Regions from separate parts of the Pseudomonas koreensis genome, predicted to be linked through region 2. Evidence: riboswitches for the same ligand, from Rfam matches in the RefSeq annotation. Region 2 holds a riboswitch; each other region holds the start of a gene.

Region 1 (5,547 bases), 900 kb from region 2:
GCGACATGCTCGCCGAGGCTGCGCATGCCGAGGGCGCAATACAACGCGAGAATCTCGACGATCCAGCCCACGTAGGGCGCCCAGGAAAATGCCGTGGCGAGCAAGGTCAGCGGCAGCACCGCGAGCACCCAAGCGGTCACACCATGGCTGCGCCAGCCACGACCGCCGGCGTTGAAGCGTTGCTCGATGCGCCCGGCAAAATTGCCGAATGCCACCAGCGGATGCCAGCGTTTCGGTTCACCGAGCAGCGCATCCAGCGCTACCGCAGCGACACTCAGCAACGCCACACTCATTGACTCACTCCCCAATAATTTTCATACAGCAACTCGTTCAGCGGCCGCGCTTGCGCCCAGCCTTCGAGCACCAGCATCGGCGCCGGATAGAATTCCTTGACCGGCCCCAGACACAGCACCGCCAGCGGCTTGGCACCGGCCGGCAACTTGAGTAAGTCCGCCAGGGCCTGCGGCTCGAACAGCGAGACCCAGCCCATGCCCAGGCCTTCGGCACGGGACGCCAGCCACAGATTCTGGATCGCGCAGGACAACGAGGCCATGTCCATTTCCGGCAACGTGCGCCGACCGAAGATGTGTTTTTCGCGATCGTCCATCAGCGCCGCGACCAGCACTTCGGCGCAATCGTTGATGCCTTCGACCTTGAGCTGCATGAACTCATCGCTGCGCTCGCCGAGGGCTTCGGCGGTGCGGATGCGTTCTGCTTCCACCAGATCGCGGATCTGCCCGCGCAGAGCGCGATCGCTGATACGGATGAAGCGCCAGGGCTGCATCAGGCCGACGCTTGGGGCTTGGTGGGCGGCTTCCAAGAGTCGACGCAGCAGATCCGGTTCAACGGTGCCGCCGGTGAAGTGGCGCATGTCGCGGCGTTCGGCGATGGCCTTGTAGACCGCAGCGCGTTCGGCTTCGGAGAATGTGTTGTCGGTCATGGCCCTTTCGCGAGCAAGCTCGCTCCCACAGGGTTCAGGTGATCCATTGTAGGAGTGAGCCTGCTCGCGATAGCGGTTTCAAAGTTCGGCGCAAACAGCGCAGCGACAGCCACCGGATTCGACGGAAAATAAAAGTGCACATAAGAAGCCGTCATCCGCCCCTCACGATAAACCGCCTCGGCGCCACGCCCGCCATTCGGGCTCAAGCCCCGGGCAATCGGCGCCAGCTCAGTGGTGGTCAGCGAATGATGATAGGTATGCCCACGCAAAGCCCCCTCCGGCAATTCAACCGCCTGCAACGCCAGCGCCGCGAGACGCTTCTGCATCACCGCATCGCCCTTGAGCAAACCGACCAGTTCAGCGCGGGTGCCTTCGACATCAGTCAGCGAATCGAGCAGATAAAGCATCCCGCCACATTCAGCGAGCAACGGCTTGCCCGCCGCATGGTGCGCGCGGATCGCTGCAAGCATTGAGGTGTTTTGCGCCAGCGCGACGTGGTGCAACTCCGGATAACCGCCCGGCAGATACAGGCTGTCCGCCTCGGGCAATTGCGTGTCGCGGATCGGCGAGAAGAACTGCAGCTCGGCCCCCATCGCCCGCAGCAGATCGAGGCTGGCGCCATAGGTGAAGGCGAACGCTTCATCGCGGGCGACGGCGATGCGCACACCTTTTAATAGAGGCTCGGCGGCGATGACATCAGGCGCGGCGAATTCAACGGCTGGTGGCAGCGCGACTTGGCAACTGCTGGCGAGGGCATCGGCGGCCGCGTCGAGACGCAGATCCAGATCATTCAATTCGCTGGCCTGGACCAGACCGAGGTGGCGGCTCGGCAATTCGATGCCGGTCTCGCGGGACAGTGCGCCGTACCAGCGCAAACCTTCGGTGAGGCTGCCTTCGAGCAATTGCGCATGGCGCAAGGTGCCGACGCGATTGGCCAGCACGCCGGCGAACGGCAAGTCCGGCTGATACTTCGCCAGGCCCAGCGCCAAAGCGCCGAAGGTCTGCGCCATGGCAGTGCCGTCGATCACGCCGAGCACCGGCACGCCGAAGTGGCGCGCCAGATCAGCACTGGACGGCGTGCCGTCGAACAGGCCCATCACGCCCTCGATCAGAATCAGATCGGCCTCGCCGGCGGCTTCCCACAACAGCCGGCGACTTTCCTGCTCGCCGACCATCCACATGTCCAGTTGATACACCGGCGCACCGCTGGCGCGCTCGAGAATCATCGGGTCGAGAAAGTCCGGGCCGCATTTGAACACGCGCACCTTGCGCCCCTGATTGCGATGCAAACGGGCGAGCGCAGCGGTGACGGTGGTCTTGCCCTGGCCGGAGGCCGGCGCGGCGATGAGCACCGCCGGGCAGTGACGTGGTTGCTTCAAAGTTCGACGCCTTTCTGCGCTTTGATCCCGGCCTGGAAAGCGTGCTTGAGCATGCCCATTTCGGTAACCGTGTCGCCCATCTCGATCATTTCCGGCTTGGCGCCGCGACCGGTGACGACCACATGTTGCATCGGCGGGCGCGCCTGCAAATCGCTGAGCACCTGATCGAGATCGAGGTAGCCGTGCTTGAGGGCGATGTTCAACTCGTCGAGCACCACCAGTCCGATCGCCGGGTCACGCAACAATTCGCGGGAGACTTCCCAGGCCGCGGTCGCAGCCGCGATGTCGCGCTGGCGATCCTGGGTTTCCCAGGTGAAGCCTTCACCCATGACGTGGAAACGCACCTGCTCGGGGAAGCGGCGAAAGAACAATTCCTCGCCGGTGCTGTTGCGGCCCTTGATGAACTGCACCACACCGCACTGCATGCCGTGGCCCATGGCACGGGCGAGCATGCCGAACGCCGAACTGCTCTTGCCTTTGCCATTGCCGGTCAGCACCAGCACCAGGCCGCACTCGTCGGGTGAATTGGCGATGCGTTCGTCGATCACGGCTTTCTTGCGCTGCATGCGCGCCAGATGGCGCTCGTCGCGCTCGGGGGAATCAGTCATGGGGGGAGCTCTCCGTTGAGGCTGGATAACGGCGGGCAGGCACAAGAATAGACGGCAAAAAGCCTGGCATCGCCCACCGTGATGCCGCTGAGATGGATCAGGCCGGTCTCCGGGCTCATGAGCGGCATCTGCCGGACTGCGCGCCTTCCCGCTTCTTTCGAGGCAGTGGCTCAAGGCGCAGTCTTCACTCATTTACCGTTGCGGGGGCAGCGCCGGGATCGTCGTGGCTTCGCTTGAAGTCCACCCTCACCGGCTTCCCTGTTTCACTCTGTCGACACTGGGTCACAGAGCACCTGAAACAAGCGGCGAAGGTTAGAGGGTTGGGGATGGAGCGTCAATTAAACAGGCGTCTCGAGCGCGAATAAGTGCCGCTGATTAATTATCCAGCGGCAACCTTGTGCCAAACTGTGACAAGTGATATCAAAGAGCCATGTTTTCTCGAAACATCTACAACAACAATAAGGATGACGACGATGCAAGGCATGATCATCAGCAATCCCCGCCTGGAATTCCTGCGCCCGGTGCTGGAACGCTGGTTTGACTGTATCGATCGCTACAACAGCGTGCGCGGCGACAACGACACGCCTTACTGGCACGACGAAGAAGCCAATCTCGGCCTGCTCTCGGCAGCGGCGTGGATGGCTGAAATGGTGACGTTGAGCGACACGGCTACACGCAAACAGAACGAAGAAGGCGAACGCAACGCCCGCGCCAATCTGCTGATTGCCGGTAGCGAAGACCGCGCGTTCATTCAGGCCACGCAACGCTGGCCACGGGTCAACAACCTCAACCTGAGCCAGGCCTTGCTCGACATCACCCTTGATGCCAAGCGCATCAGCTACGCCAGCGATCTCAAGCTCGGCTGCCTGTTCATTGCCCCGCAAAAAGTCCAGCACAGCGCCAGTCCCGAAGAGCTGCAGGATATGGTCGATGACCTGCAAAAAGAGCACACCTGCGCGATGGCCTGGTATTTCCCCTACGCCTATCGCAAATTGCGCAGCGACGCGGGCAACTATCATCCAGGCATCGCCGTACTGTTCAAGGAAGCCCGCAGTTGAGCAGTTGAACCATCGGGCCTGCGCCCTCCTCTATGATTAGGAATGCATTCATAGGGAAGATCAGCAATGCGCAAGGCCCAACTCGCTCTCATCATCGCCGTCGCTGGCGGGCTCGCCGCCTGCGGTGAAACCTCCAGCCTGCAAGTCTCCGACGGCACCGGACCGTCGCCTAAACTGCCCGAACCGAACAAGACGCTGATTCCGACGGTGAACATCGCCCCGGCGGTGGGCTGGCCGCAAGGCACGAAACCGACCGCAGCGGCCGGCACTCAGGTCGCCGCGTTTGCCGAAGGCCTCGATCATCCGCGCTGGCTGTATGTGCTGCCCAACGGCGATGTGCTGGTGGCGGAAACCAACGCGCCGCCCAAGCCCGATGACAGCAAAGGCATTCGCGGCTGGGTGATGAAGAAAGTCATGGGCAAGGCCGGTGCCGGCGTACCCAGCCCGAACCGCATCACCCTGCTGCGCGACGCCGACCACGACGGCGTCGCAGAAACCCGCACGGCGTTTCTGCAGAACCTCAATTCGCCGTTTGGCATGACGCTGGTCGGCAATGATTTGTACGTCGCCGACACCGACCGCCTGCTGCGCTTCAACTACGAGCCGGGCGCCACCGAGATCAAGACCCAGCCGATCAAAGTCGTCGACCTGCCGGGTGGCACGTTGAATCACCACTGGACCAAAAACGTTATTGCCAGCAAGGACGGCAACAAGCTCTACGTCACCGTCGGCTCGAACAGTAACGTCGGCGAAAACGGTCTGGATCAGGAAGAAGGCCGCGCGGCTATCTGGGAAGTCGATCGCGCAACCGGCAATCACCGGATCTTCGCCTCGGGCATCCGCAACCCCAATGGCCTCGCTTGGGAACCCACCAGCGGCGCACTGTGGACGGCGGTCAACGAGCGTGACGAAATCGGCAGCGATCTGGTGCCGGACTACATCACCTCGGTCAAGGACGGCGGTTTCTATGGCTGGCCGTTCAGCTACTACGGACAACATGTCGATGTGCGGGTCAAACCGCAGAACCTCGATCTGGTGGCCAAGGCCATCGCGCCGGATTATGCCGTTGGCCCGCACACTGCTTCGCTGGGCCTTACCTTCGCCGAGGGCAACAGCCTGCCGGCGCAATTCAAGGAAGGCGCATTCATTGGCCAGCACGGCTCGTGGAACCGCAAACCGCACAGTGGCTACAAGGTGATTTTCGTGCCGTTCACTGGCGGCAAACCGACCGGGCAACCGGTGGATGTGCTGACCGGCTTCCTCGACAAGGACGAGAACGCATTGGGCCGCCCGGTGGGCGTGGTGATCGACCAGCAAGGTGGCTTGCTGGTGGCGGATGATGTCGGGAACAAAATTTGGCGAGTGTCTTCTGCCAAATAACTTACCGCTCGACACATAACAACTGTGGGAGCGAGCTTGCTCGCGAAAGCGTCGGATCAGTCAATGTTGAATTGAATGACACACCGCCTTCGCGAGCAAGCTCGCTCCCACATTGGTTTTTGTGTTGCCTTACTAAGGGTTATGCGCCAACTGCCCCGGCTGCAACACTCGCTTGGCGCTCA
Region 2 (5,547 bases):
CGAGCATGCCGCCCTGAAACTGGTAGTAATCGTTGGAGTCGAGCAGGTCATGCTCGCGGTTGTCCTGATTTTGCAGCACTGCCTGCACCTGGCTCAGGCGCTGGCTGAATTGCTCGCGGGCAGCCGTGCCTTCATCAGCGCCACCGTAAGCGTAGGCGCCCCAGTTCAGGTAAACCTCGGCGAGGTCTTCGCGGGTCCGCCACAGACGTCCGTCGATCGCGCCTTGCACACCAGCGCCGTAAGCACCCGGCTTGGCACCGAAGATTCGCCATCCGGCCTGACGCCGCGCGGTGTCCTCATCGACGCCCGCCTGCAACAGCGCTTCGCGCTCGGCACGCACTTTGGCGGCCAGTGGATTCAAGTCATCCGGTTCGTCCAGCGCGGCCACCGCTTGCACGGCGGCGTCGAACAGGCGGATGAGGTTGGCGAACGCATCACGGAAAAAGCCCGAAACCCGCAGCGTCACGTCGACCCTTGGGCGATCGAGCAGACTCAGCGGCAGGATCTCGAAATCATCCACGCGCTGGCTGCCCGTGGCCCAGACCGGACGCACGCCCATCAGCGCCATCGCCTGGGCAATGTCATCGCCGCCGGTGCGCATGGTCGCGGTGCCCCAGACGGACAGGCCGAGCTGGCGCAGGTGGTCGCCATGATCCTGCAGGTGTCGCTCGAGAATCAGCGTGGCCGACTGGAATCCGATGCGCCACGCGGTGGTGGTCGGCAGGTTGCGCACGTCGACCGAGTAGAAGTTGCGCCCGGTGGGCAGCACGTCGAGGCGGCCACGGCTGGGTGCACCGCTGGGGCCGGCCGGGACGAATCGACCGCCGAGGGCGTCGAGCAGACCGCGCATTTCCGCCGGCCCGCAAGCGTCGAGGCGTGGGGCGACGACTTCGCGCAGGGACTGGATGATTGCATTTACATCAGACCACCCCGATCCCTGTGGGAGCGAGCCTGCTCGCGATGGCGCCAGGTCAGGCAATTCGGTTTTGAATGACACACCGCTATCGCGAGCAGGCTCACTCCTACAGGGGGTTTGCAGTGTTTGGGAGATCAGGTGTACGGCAAATAGTTCGAGGCGTTCGCGGGTGTCGCCGGTGGTACGCCACAGTTCATCGCTGATCGTCTGCAACTCGCTCGGTCGCGGGCCGTTCCACGGATCGGCCAATGTGCAATCCAGCGGATCGAAGCCCAATTCAAACGCCATGGCCAGCGCCCGCAACAGGCTCGACTGCGCGCCCTTACCGTCGCCGCGCGGAATCCGCAACAGCGCCAGCAACGTGTCAATCCGCAAGCGCCCGCTGGGTGATTCGCCAAAGATGTGCAACCCATCGCGAATCTGCGACTCCTTCAGATCGCACAGATAAGTATCCAGACGCGGCAGCCAGATCGCCGCATCAGCGTCGCTGTCCAGCGCAGCATCCAACTGCAATTCGCGGTCGATTTGCGTGTCACGCACCAGTTGCAGAATGTCGCGCTGCAACTCGCGAGCACGGCGCGGATCGAGCAGTTGCGCCTCGTAATATTCGTCGGCGAGCAACTCGAGATTGCGCAGCGGACCATAGGTTTCCGCGCGAGTCAGTGGCGGCATCAAGTGGTCGATGATCACCGCTTGCGTGCGGCGTTTGGCCTGGGCGCCCTCGCCCGGATCGTTGACGATAAACGGATAGATATTCGGCAGCGGCCCGAGCAGCGCGTCCGGCCAGCAATTATCGGAAAGGCCGACGCCTTTGCCCGGCAGCCATTCGAGGTTGCCGTGCTTGCCGACATGGATTACGCCGTGAGCGCCGTAGGTTTCGCGCAACCAGAAATAGAACGCCAGATAGCCGTGCGGCGGCACCAGATCCGGGTCGTGATACACCGCGCTCGGATCGACCTGATAACCGCGTGCCGGCTGGATGCCGACGAAAGTCAGACCGAAGCGCAGCCCGGCGATCATCAGGCGACCGTCGCGGCACATCGGATCATTGTGTGGCGATCCCCAACGTTCAAGCACCGCAGCGCGATTCGCTTCCGGCAGCGCGTTGAACATCGCCAGGTAATCGTCCATCGCCAGGCTCTGCTGGCACGGGCGCAGGTCGAGACTGTCGAGGTCGTTGCTGACACCGCCGAGCAGTTGCTGGATCAGCTCGGTGCCGCTGTCGGGTAACTCGGCAGTGATCGGATAACCGTGGTCGCGCAATGCGCGCAGGATGTTCAGCGCCGCTGCCGGCGTATCGAGGCCAACACCGTTGCCGATGCGGCCGTCGCGAGTCGGGTAGTTGGCGAGGATCAGGGCGATGCGTTTTTCGCCATTCGGCACTCGCGCCAGATCGATCCAGCGCCGCGCCAGTTCGGCGACGAAATCCATGCGTCCGGGCTGGGCGCGGTAGCAGACCACATCGGACTGACTGCGCTCGCTGCGCCAGGCCAGATCCTTGAAGCTGATCGGCCGGCTGATGATACGTCCGTCGAGTTCCGGCAGAGCAATGTGCATCGCCAGATCCCGCGGCCCGAGGCCCTGTTCACTGTCGCGCCAACCGGGCTCGTTGTCCTGGGCGCAGATTGCCTGGATCACCGGAATGTTGCGGCGAAACGGGCGCAGATGCGGCGCTTCGGGGCTGGACTGGGCAAAACCAGTGGTGTTGAGAATCACCCCGGCCTCGACCTCATCCAGCCAGTCCTCGACCACCGACAGGCAGCCAGGTTCTTTCAGACTGGCCACGGCGATCGGCAGCGGATTGAGCCCGGCCGCCTGCAAACGCTGGCAGAACACATCGATGAACGCGGTGTTCGCCGCTTGCAAGTGCGAGCGATAAAACAACAGCGCCGCCACCGGTTGATCGGGCAGCCATTCGGCTTGCCAGTCACTCAGGGCGGCGCTGTTTTTCTGTGGGTGATAAATCGCCGTGCGCGGGAGGGTCTGCGGCTCGCTCCATGGGTAATCACGAGCGAACCATTGGTTGCCCAGGCAGCGGAAAAAATCCAGCGCATTGCCCATGCCGCCCTGACGCAGGAACTGCCAGAGTCGATCGCGTGCCTGGGCGCTGACCGTACTCAAGTCGCTGAGCTCGGGATCCGGACGGTCATCGCCGGGCACCAGAATCAGTTGCACGCCGCGTTCGGACAACTCGACCAGCCGCTCGACGCCATAGCGCCAATAGGCGATGCCGCCGTGCAGCGAGATCAGAATGACCTTGGCGTGGCGCAGCACTTCGTCCACGTACAGATCGACCGACGCGTGATTCTGCACCTGCATCGGGTTGGCCAGACGCAGGCTCGGATAATCCTCCGGCAATTGCTGCGCAGCTTCGGCGAGCAGCGCCAGGCTGGAATCGCCGCTGCACAGGATCACCAGCTCGGCGGGGGTTTGGCCAAGGTCGGCAATGTTGTCATCCGAGACGAATCCGCCGGGCTGGGTCCTGAGCAGGTGCATGGCTTAAACGCTGAGCGCAGCGCGCAATTGCGTTTCGAGCTGCACGGCATCGAGCTCCTGACCGATCAACACCAGACGCGTGACACGCGCTTCTTCGGCGCCCCATTGGCGGTCGAAATGCTTGTCGAAACGCGTGCCCACACCCTGGATCAACAGGCGCATCGGCTTGTTCGGAATCGCTGCAAAACCTTTCACACGGAGGATGCCGTGCTGCACCACCAATTGCGTCAGTGCGTCGAGCAGCAGGCTTTCGTCGGCTTGCGGCAGTTCGATGGAGATCGAATCGAAGGCATCGTGATCGTGGTCGTCGTCATCGCCGTCATGGTGGTGATCGTGATGGCTGTGGCGACCATCGATGTGTTCCTCGGAGCCGGCGCCCAGACCGATCAACACATCCAGCGGCAAACGACCGTTGCTGGCTTCGATGATTTTTACCGCTGGCGGCAGTTCTTCGGCGACTTCAGCGCGCACGCGAGCCAGATCTTCCGGGCTGGTCTGGTCGGCCTTGTTGAGGATAACCAGATCGGCGCTGGCCAGTTGATCGGCGAACAGCTCGTGCAGTGGCGATTCGTGATCAAGGTTCGGATCGAGTTTGCGCTGGGCATCGACCTGATCCGGGAACGCGGCGAACGTGCCAGCGGCGACGGCCGGACTGTCGACCACGGTAATCACCGAATCGACGGTGCAGGCACTGCGGATTTCCGGCCACTGGAAGGCTTGCACCAACGGCTTGGGCAGGGCCAGGCCGGAGGTTTCGATAAGGATGTGATCGAGGTCGCCGCGACGGGCGACCAGTTCGCGCATTACCGGAAAGAATTCTTCCTGCACCGTGCAGCACAGGCAGCCATTGGCCAACTCGTAGACGCGGCCGCTGGCTTCTTCTTCGGTGCAACCGATGGTGCATTGCTTGAGAATTTCACCGTCGATACCCAGCTCGCCAAACTCGTTGACGATCACCGCGATGCGCCGGCCCTGCGCGTTGTCGAGCATGTGTCGCAGCAGCGTGGTTTTGCCCGAACCGAGGAAACCGGTGACGATGGTGACGGGGAGTTTGGCCAGTGTTTTCATCGGTATGCCCTTTGGCAAGCGGCGGGCATACGGGACGAGAACCGGCAGCGCAGGTACGCGCCGGAAGCATTCGCCACCGGATCACCCCGCCCGGTTGTAGTGAGAATCTGTGACGAGGCAGGTCTCCTGGCTGACGGTGTTCAGGCGCGGGGCCTGGCATTCGTTGCGCCTTCCCGCTGGCTCATTGGCTGAGCTGGCAGTGGCGTGGCAACGAACCTCACCGTTCACAGTTGCGGGGGCAGCCGCGGCTTTGACCGCGTTCCCTTCTTAGCTTCGGCGCGTGCCGAAGAACCTCGAAAGCGCAAGGCTACGCATGGGTCTGTCGTGGGTCAATGGGTGTTGAGTCTTGGGATTGGAGGCATATCCATTGCTGCGGGTGCTGCCGCTGGCGGTTTCGCTCTTACAGCGAGTCACCTTTTCCAAACGCCGAAAAGGTGACCCAAAAGGCTTTGCCCCGGCGTACGGCCCGCTCGCTGGGGCTCGGGGTACCTTCGTTACGGGACCGATCCGGGCGCAGCGGCTCCGGTTTGCTTCGCTGCACCTCCTTCCGCTGTGTACGACTGCGTCGTACGGTCGCTGCGCTCCCACGCCCGGATCAATCCCGTAACGAAGCCTGCCGAAGGGGCAAAAGATCAAGAGCCAAAGCAAAGCAAAAGCAAAAGCCAGATCAACAGCCCCTCACCCTAGCCCTCTCCCGGAGGGAGAGGGCTGGGGTGAGGGGCGAATCCAATACAAAACTCAAGCCAAGCGCACGCTCTTCACCACTCAACACAATGAGCGCAAGCTCGAGTAGCTTTTGATCTTGATCTCAGAGCCCGTCGGCAGGCTGAGTGGAGGGATTGATCCGGGCGTGGGAGCGCAGCGACCGTACGACGCAGTCGTACACAGCGAGTGTAGGTGCAGCGAAGCAAACCGGAGCCGCTGCGCCAGGATCGATCCCGCAGCGAAGGAACCCCGAGCCCCAGCGAGCGGGCCGAACGTCAGGGCGAAGCCTTTTTGGGTACTTTTTCGGCGTCTGGAAAAAGTGCCTCGCCGTAAGGGCGAAACCGTAATCAGCAACACCCGCA
Region 3 (5,547 bases), 690 kb from region 2:
TCGGTCTGGGCAGTGGTTATGACCTCTATCAGAACCCGCCGAATGCGTTTGTCGCGTCGTTTCTGGGCAATTCGAACTTCCTCAAGCTCAAGGCCCAAGGTAATGCGGCAGCGAGTTTCGAGGGGCAATCATTGTCGATTCGGCTGACGGCGGGCTTGCACACTGATCAGGATGTGCTGCTGATGGTGCGGCCGGAAAAGGCCTTGGCGCTGAGCACGCAGCAAGCGCTGGATGAGCCGCTGGCGGCGGGTTGGAATGAGGTTTCGGCGAACGTTGTGGAGGTGCTGTTTCTCGGTGAGAGCCAGACGTGCAGCGTGGTGACGGCGGGCGGGACGTCGATGACGGTGAAAGCCCTGTCGGCAGCGGGCATGCCGCTCAAGGCTGGCGACCCGGTGCGGGTTCGCTGGGCGACGGCGGATGCCTGTGTTTATACCGAGTGGGCTGAGAGCGATTTGAACAAGGCCGCAGGGGCCCACTGATTGCGCTGAGTCAGTTGGATCTACCCCCTCACCCCAGCCCTCTCCCCCAGGGGGGCGAGGGGGAAAGGGAGCCGATCTTCATGCTGTTCAAAATGTGAGTTCGACTCGGTATCGCACCTCGGCGTATCTCGCAAGAACACCTCGGTCAGTCCCCTCTCCCTCTGGGAGAGGGCTAGGGTGAGGGAACCAGCCGACGCGGTCTCAGACAATAGCGCCGTAGCCGTCAATCTCATCCGGCCACGCCGTCAGCACTTCGAATCCGGTCTCCGTCACCGCGACCATATGTTCCCACTGCGCCGATAACGAGCCGTCCTTGGTCAGCACGGTCCAGCCGTCCGGCATGTTCTTCACATGGCGCTTGCCGGCATTGAGCATCGGTTCCACGGTGAAGATCATCCCGGCCTTGAGTTTCAGACCCTGACCGGGAAAGCCGTAATGCAGGATCTGCGGCTCATCGTGATAGACCTTGCCGATGCCGTGACCGCAATACTCGCGGACCACGCTGAAGCCCTCCGCCTCCGCCAGGCGCTGGATCGCATGGCCGATATCGCCCAGCGTCGCGCCCGGTTTGACTGCGCGAATGCCTGCGCACATGGCCTCGTAGGTGGTCTTGATCAGGTGCTGCGCTTCGGCGGTCGCCTCACCCACCACGTACATGCGGCTGGTATCACCGAACCAGCCGTCCTTGATCACGGCGATGTCGAGGTTGACGATATCGCCGTCCTTCAACGGCGTGCCCGACGGAATCCCGTGACACACCACATCGTTGACCGATGCACAGACGGTTTTCGGGAAGCCGTGATAACCGACGTTGGCCGGCACGGCTTTCTGCACGTTGACGATGTAGTCGTTGCACAACCGGTCGAGCTCATCGGTGGTCACGCCGGCCTTCACATGCGGCACCAGCATTGCCAGCACTTCGGCAGCCAGTTTGCCGGCGGTGCGGGATTTTTCGATGTCGGCCGGGGTGTTGATCCTGATCTGGTTTCTCATGCGCTGACGGCTTCCTGGGTCAGTTGATGCAGATCCAGTCCGCCGTTCTGTTCGGCGCGGATCAGCAGGCGGCAAATGGCGCTGTGGTCGAGGTTGGGGTGCAGCTCGGCGAGCATGCCGATGCGCATCCAGTGCTCGGCCTGCGCGTTGATCGAGCGACTCAGTGCATTGCTGGAGATGCGCAGATTCTCGTGCATGTCCTCTGAAATCTTTACGATGCCCATATATGAATCCAATACGATATGTATATGGTTCGTATACTAGCCAAACATTGCCCAAGATTGCAAACGCTCCGGCATGAAAACACGGCAGATTCGGCTCCCCTTCACCGGCCTGATCGACTAACATGCCCGCGCCGGTTTCCACACGGAATTAACAGGGAATCCGAAATGCTTGCACAGCATCAATCGGAACTGCCCCCGCAACTGTAGGTGCCGAGCCTGCTCCTCGACTGCCACTGGGTGAACCCCGGGAAGGCCGGAGCATGGCGATGACGCATCAGTCAGGAGACCTGCCGGCACAGTGACTGACTAACCGGCGGGGTGTCCGGGAAGGACATCGTGCCGTGCGCATTTTCCCCGTGCCGGCCTTGCGCAATTTCCACGACCGCGCCCGAGGTGTGTTTCCAAACCGTACCCGCCCGCTCCCGTACGGTTCCCTCTGGAGACTGCCCCATGCTGCTGCCCCGCGTTGCCACCCTGCTCACCGGTCTGAGCCTTTGCGCCCTCGCGCAAGCGGCGCCGACCGCGTATCCGCTCACCGTGGAAAACTGCGGCAGCAGCCTGACCTTTCAACACGCACCCACTCGCACGGTAACTATCGGCCAGGCCGGCACCGAGATGCTCTACGCCTTGGGTCTGGGCAATAAGGTCGTCGGCACTTCGCTGTGGTTCAACGACGTGCTGGGCACATACAAAGCGCAAAACAATACGATCGAGCGCCTCGCCGATAACGAACCGAGTTTCGAAGCGGTGATCGGCAAACGCCCGGAGCTGGTTGCCGTCGAGCTGGAATGGATGGTCGGCCCGCAAGGCGCGGTCGGCACCCGCGAGCAGTTCCATGAACTGAAGGTTCCGACCTACCTGCTGCCCTCCGATTGCGAAGCCAAGGATAACCTCGTCGGTGCGGACGGCACGCGCCTGGCGCCGTTTCGCATCGACAGCATCTACAAAGGCGTAAGCCAACTGGCGGCGATTTTCGACGTGCAGGCGCGTGGCGAACAGCTCAATGAGCAGCTCAAGGCCAGCCTCGCGCAATCGATTGCCACCGCGAAAAACCAGCAGCGCAAAGACGTCAGCGCCCTGGTGTGGTTCTCCAGCGCCGAGATGGACATCGAGCCGTTCGTGGCCGGGCACAAAGGTGTTCCCGATTTCATGCTCAGTACCCTCGGGGTGCGCAACGTCGTCGAGTCGGATGAAGAATGGCCGACCGTTGGTTGGGAAACCATCGCCAAGGCCAACCCGACGTTTCTGGTCATCGCGCGCATGGATCGCCGGCGTTTCCCGGCGGACGATTATCAGAAGAAACTCGCGTTCCTGCGCAGTGATCCGGTGACGCGCAACATGGACGCGGTCAAGCACAACCGCATCATCATCCTCGACGCCATGGCCATGCAGGCCAGCCTGCGCACCTTCGATGGCCTCGCACAATTGGCCAGCGCCATCAACGGCTACGACCTGTCGCAATGAGCAGACGCCTGATCCGTGCCCTGCTGGTTCTGTTGACGCTGTCGGCCGCGCTGATCGGCGGTGTGGCCATTGGCGAGACCTCGATCGAGCCGAGCGTAGTGTTGCAGGTACTGGCGAACAAGCTGTGGGGCGCCGGTTATGTGCTCGACCCGATCGACGAAGGCATCGTCTGGAATTATCGCCTGACCCGCGCGCTGGTCGCGGCAGCCTGCGGTGCCGGTCTGGCGACCTGTGGCGTAATCCTGCAGTCGCTGCTGCGCAATCCGTTGGCCGATCCGTATCTGCTGGGGATTTCCGCTGGCGCCTCGACCGGCGCGGTGATGGTCGCCCTGCTCGGCGTCGGCGCCGGAGCGATCTCGCTGTCGGCCGGTGCCTTTGCCGGTGCGGTGACTGCATTCGTACTGGTGATTCTGTTGGCGCGGGTCAGCGGCTCGGCCAGTGGCACCGGGCAGATCATTCTTGCCGGGATTGCCGGCTCGCAGTTGTTCAACGCCCTCACCGCTTTTCTGATCACCCGCTCGGCCAGCTCGGAACAGGCGCGCGGCATCATGTTCTGGCTGTTGGGCAATCTCGGTGGTGTGCGCTGGCCGTCGGTGTGGCTGGCGGTGCCGGTAGCGCTGCTGGGTCTGGTGGTGTGCCTGTGGCATCGCCGGGCGCTGGATGCGTTCACCTTTGGCGCGGATTCGGCGGCCTCTCTCGGCATTCCGGTACGCCGTGTGCAGATTCTGTTGATTGGCTGCGCCGCGCTGGTCACGGCGGTGATGGTGTCGATCGTCGGCTCGATCGGTTTTGTCGGCCTGGTGATTCCCCACGCCGCGCGGTTGTTGCTCGGCACAGCTCATGCGCGCCTGCTGCCGGCCAGTGCGCTGGGCGGTGCGGTGTTTCTGATTGCCGCCGATGTCCTGTCGCGCACTCTGATCAAGGGTCAGGTGATTCCGGTCGGCGTGATCACCGCGCTGGTCGGCGCACCGGTGTTCGCGCTGATTCTGGTGGGTCGGAGATCGGCGCGATGAACCCGGTTTTGAGTTGTGCTGGTGTGGGCTTCAAGGTGCGTGGTGCCGAGTTGCTCAATGATGTCAGTCTCGATGTGCAGCGCGGCGAAACCCTCGGTATCGTTGGCCCGAACGGCTCCGGCAAATCCACTTTGCTGAAACTGCTCGCCGGCCTGCGTGAACCGAGCACAGGCCAAGTGCAGCTCGACGGCCAAGCGCTTTGCAAATTGTCCCGGCGCAGCATCGCGCAAACGCTCGCCGTGGTTGAACAGCAGGCCGATACCGACGATGGCATCCGCGTGTTCGACGCCGTGGCGCTGGGGCGCACGCCGTGGTTGTCGGCGCTGCAACCGTGGTCGCCGGCCGATGACGCCATCGTCGAGCAAGCGCTGGTCGACGTCGACGCCGTGCACCTGCGCAACCGCCTCTGGCGCAGCCTCTCCGGCGGTGAACGCCAGCGCGTGCACATCGCCCGCGCCTTGGCGCAGCGGCCGCAGATTCTGCTGCTCGACGAGCCGGCCAACCACCTCGACATCCAGCATCAGTTGAGCATTCTGCAAGTGGTGCGCGCACTGCCGGTGACTACGCTGATCGCCCTGCACGACCTCAATCAGGCACTCAAGTGCGATCGCCTGGCGGTGCTGGAACGCGGGCGGCTGGTGGCATTGGGCGAGCCGCTGCAAGTGCTGACGCCGGAGCGCTTACAAACGACTTTCGGAGTCAGGGCGCACTATCTGACGGATCCGTTCGATGGTGCGCAGATATTGCGGTTTCACTCATGAACGATTGCATGTGCGTGGTCTGCCAGACCGGGTCCTTGTCGACCTGAACAATGGCAAAACCCTGGCGCTGCCAGAACTCGATGGCGCCCGGCAGAAACGGATGGGTGTGCAGGTAGATCAGCTCCACGCCGTTGGCTAGCGCGTGTTCCTTCAACGCCCGATACAGCGCACCAGCGAGTCCTGATCGGCGCTGCGAAGGCAGGACGAACAGGCGCACGACTTCCACCACTTTCAGGGTGGGATAGGCGAGTTCCGGAAAGCGTCGGTCGTAGGTCAAATAACCGATCGAGGCGACGATCTGCCCTGCATGACGAGCGATCAGAAAGCAGCCTGCGCCGCGCAGATACACCTCGGCGAAACGCGCCAGATCGTCAGGCGTGCCGGAGGCGCTGAGTTTGGGAAACAGCTCGGCGCGAGCCTTGAGAGTGAAATCGAGGATGGCCGGGATGTCGGCTTCAGAAGCGGCTTGAATGACTGGCTGCGGGTCCATGGGTGCGGGAGGTACCTGAGTTGTGGTGGGTCACGGTAACAATTGCAAGCCTGCCGTGCCATCCGGAATCACACCCCCCCTGTAGGAGTGAGCCTGCTCGCGATAGCGGTGGGTCAGTCGCTT

Evidence for each region. A riboswitch is a leader RNA that binds a small molecule or an ion and turns the genes downstream of it on or off. The one in region 2 is predicted to bind cobalamin.
Region 1: it holds a riboswitch for cobalamin, as region 2 does, so the genes downstream of both, cobO (cob(I)yrinic acid a,c-diamide adenosyltransferase) here and cobW (cobalamin biosynthesis protein CobW) in region 2, are expected to answer to the same signal.
Region 3: it holds a riboswitch for cobalamin, as region 2 does, so the genes downstream of both, J2Y90_RS20745 (ABC transporter substrate-binding protein) here and cobW (cobalamin biosynthesis protein CobW) in region 2, are expected to answer to the same signal.

The regions. Positions count from the first base shown of each region.
Region 1 is NZ_JALJWP010000001.1:3,127,259-3,132,805, reverse strand. It holds gene cbiB (adenosylcobinamide-phosphate synthase CbiB) at 1-293, opposite strand, end outside; gene bluB (5,6-dimethylbenzimidazole synthase) at 290-940, opposite strand; gene J2Y90_RS14080 (cobyrinate a,c-diamide synthase) at 937-2,319, opposite strand; gene cobO (cob(I)yrinic acid a,c-diamide adenosyltransferase) at 2,316-2,927, opposite strand; cobalamin riboswitch at 3,011-3,239, opposite strand; gene J2Y90_RS14070 (hypothetical protein) at 3,401-3,985, shown strand; gene J2Y90_RS14065 (PQQ-dependent sugar dehydrogenase) at 4,052-5,365, shown strand; gene J2Y90_RS14060 (C40 family peptidase) at 5,498-5,547, opposite strand, start outside.
Region 2 is NZ_JALJWP010000001.1:4,025,835-4,031,381, reverse strand. It holds gene cobN (cobaltochelatase subunit CobN) at 1-3,412, opposite strand, end outside; gene cobW (cobalamin biosynthesis protein CobW) at 3,416-4,480, opposite strand; cobalamin riboswitch at 4,580-4,791, opposite strand.
Region 3 is NZ_JALJWP010000001.1:4,716,386-4,721,932, forward strand. It holds gene J2Y90_RS20730 (ABC transporter ATP-binding protein) at 1-479, shown strand, start outside; gene map (type I methionyl aminopeptidase) at 681-1,472, opposite strand; gene J2Y90_RS20740 (ParD-like family protein) at 1,469-1,696, opposite strand; cobalamin riboswitch at 1,812-2,005, shown strand; gene J2Y90_RS20745 (ABC transporter substrate-binding protein) at 2,147-3,160, shown strand; gene J2Y90_RS20750 (FecCD family ABC transporter permease) at 3,157-4,173, shown strand; gene J2Y90_RS20755 (ABC transporter ATP-binding protein) at 4,170-4,934, shown strand; gene J2Y90_RS20760 (GNAT family N-acetyltransferase) at 4,873-5,424, opposite strand.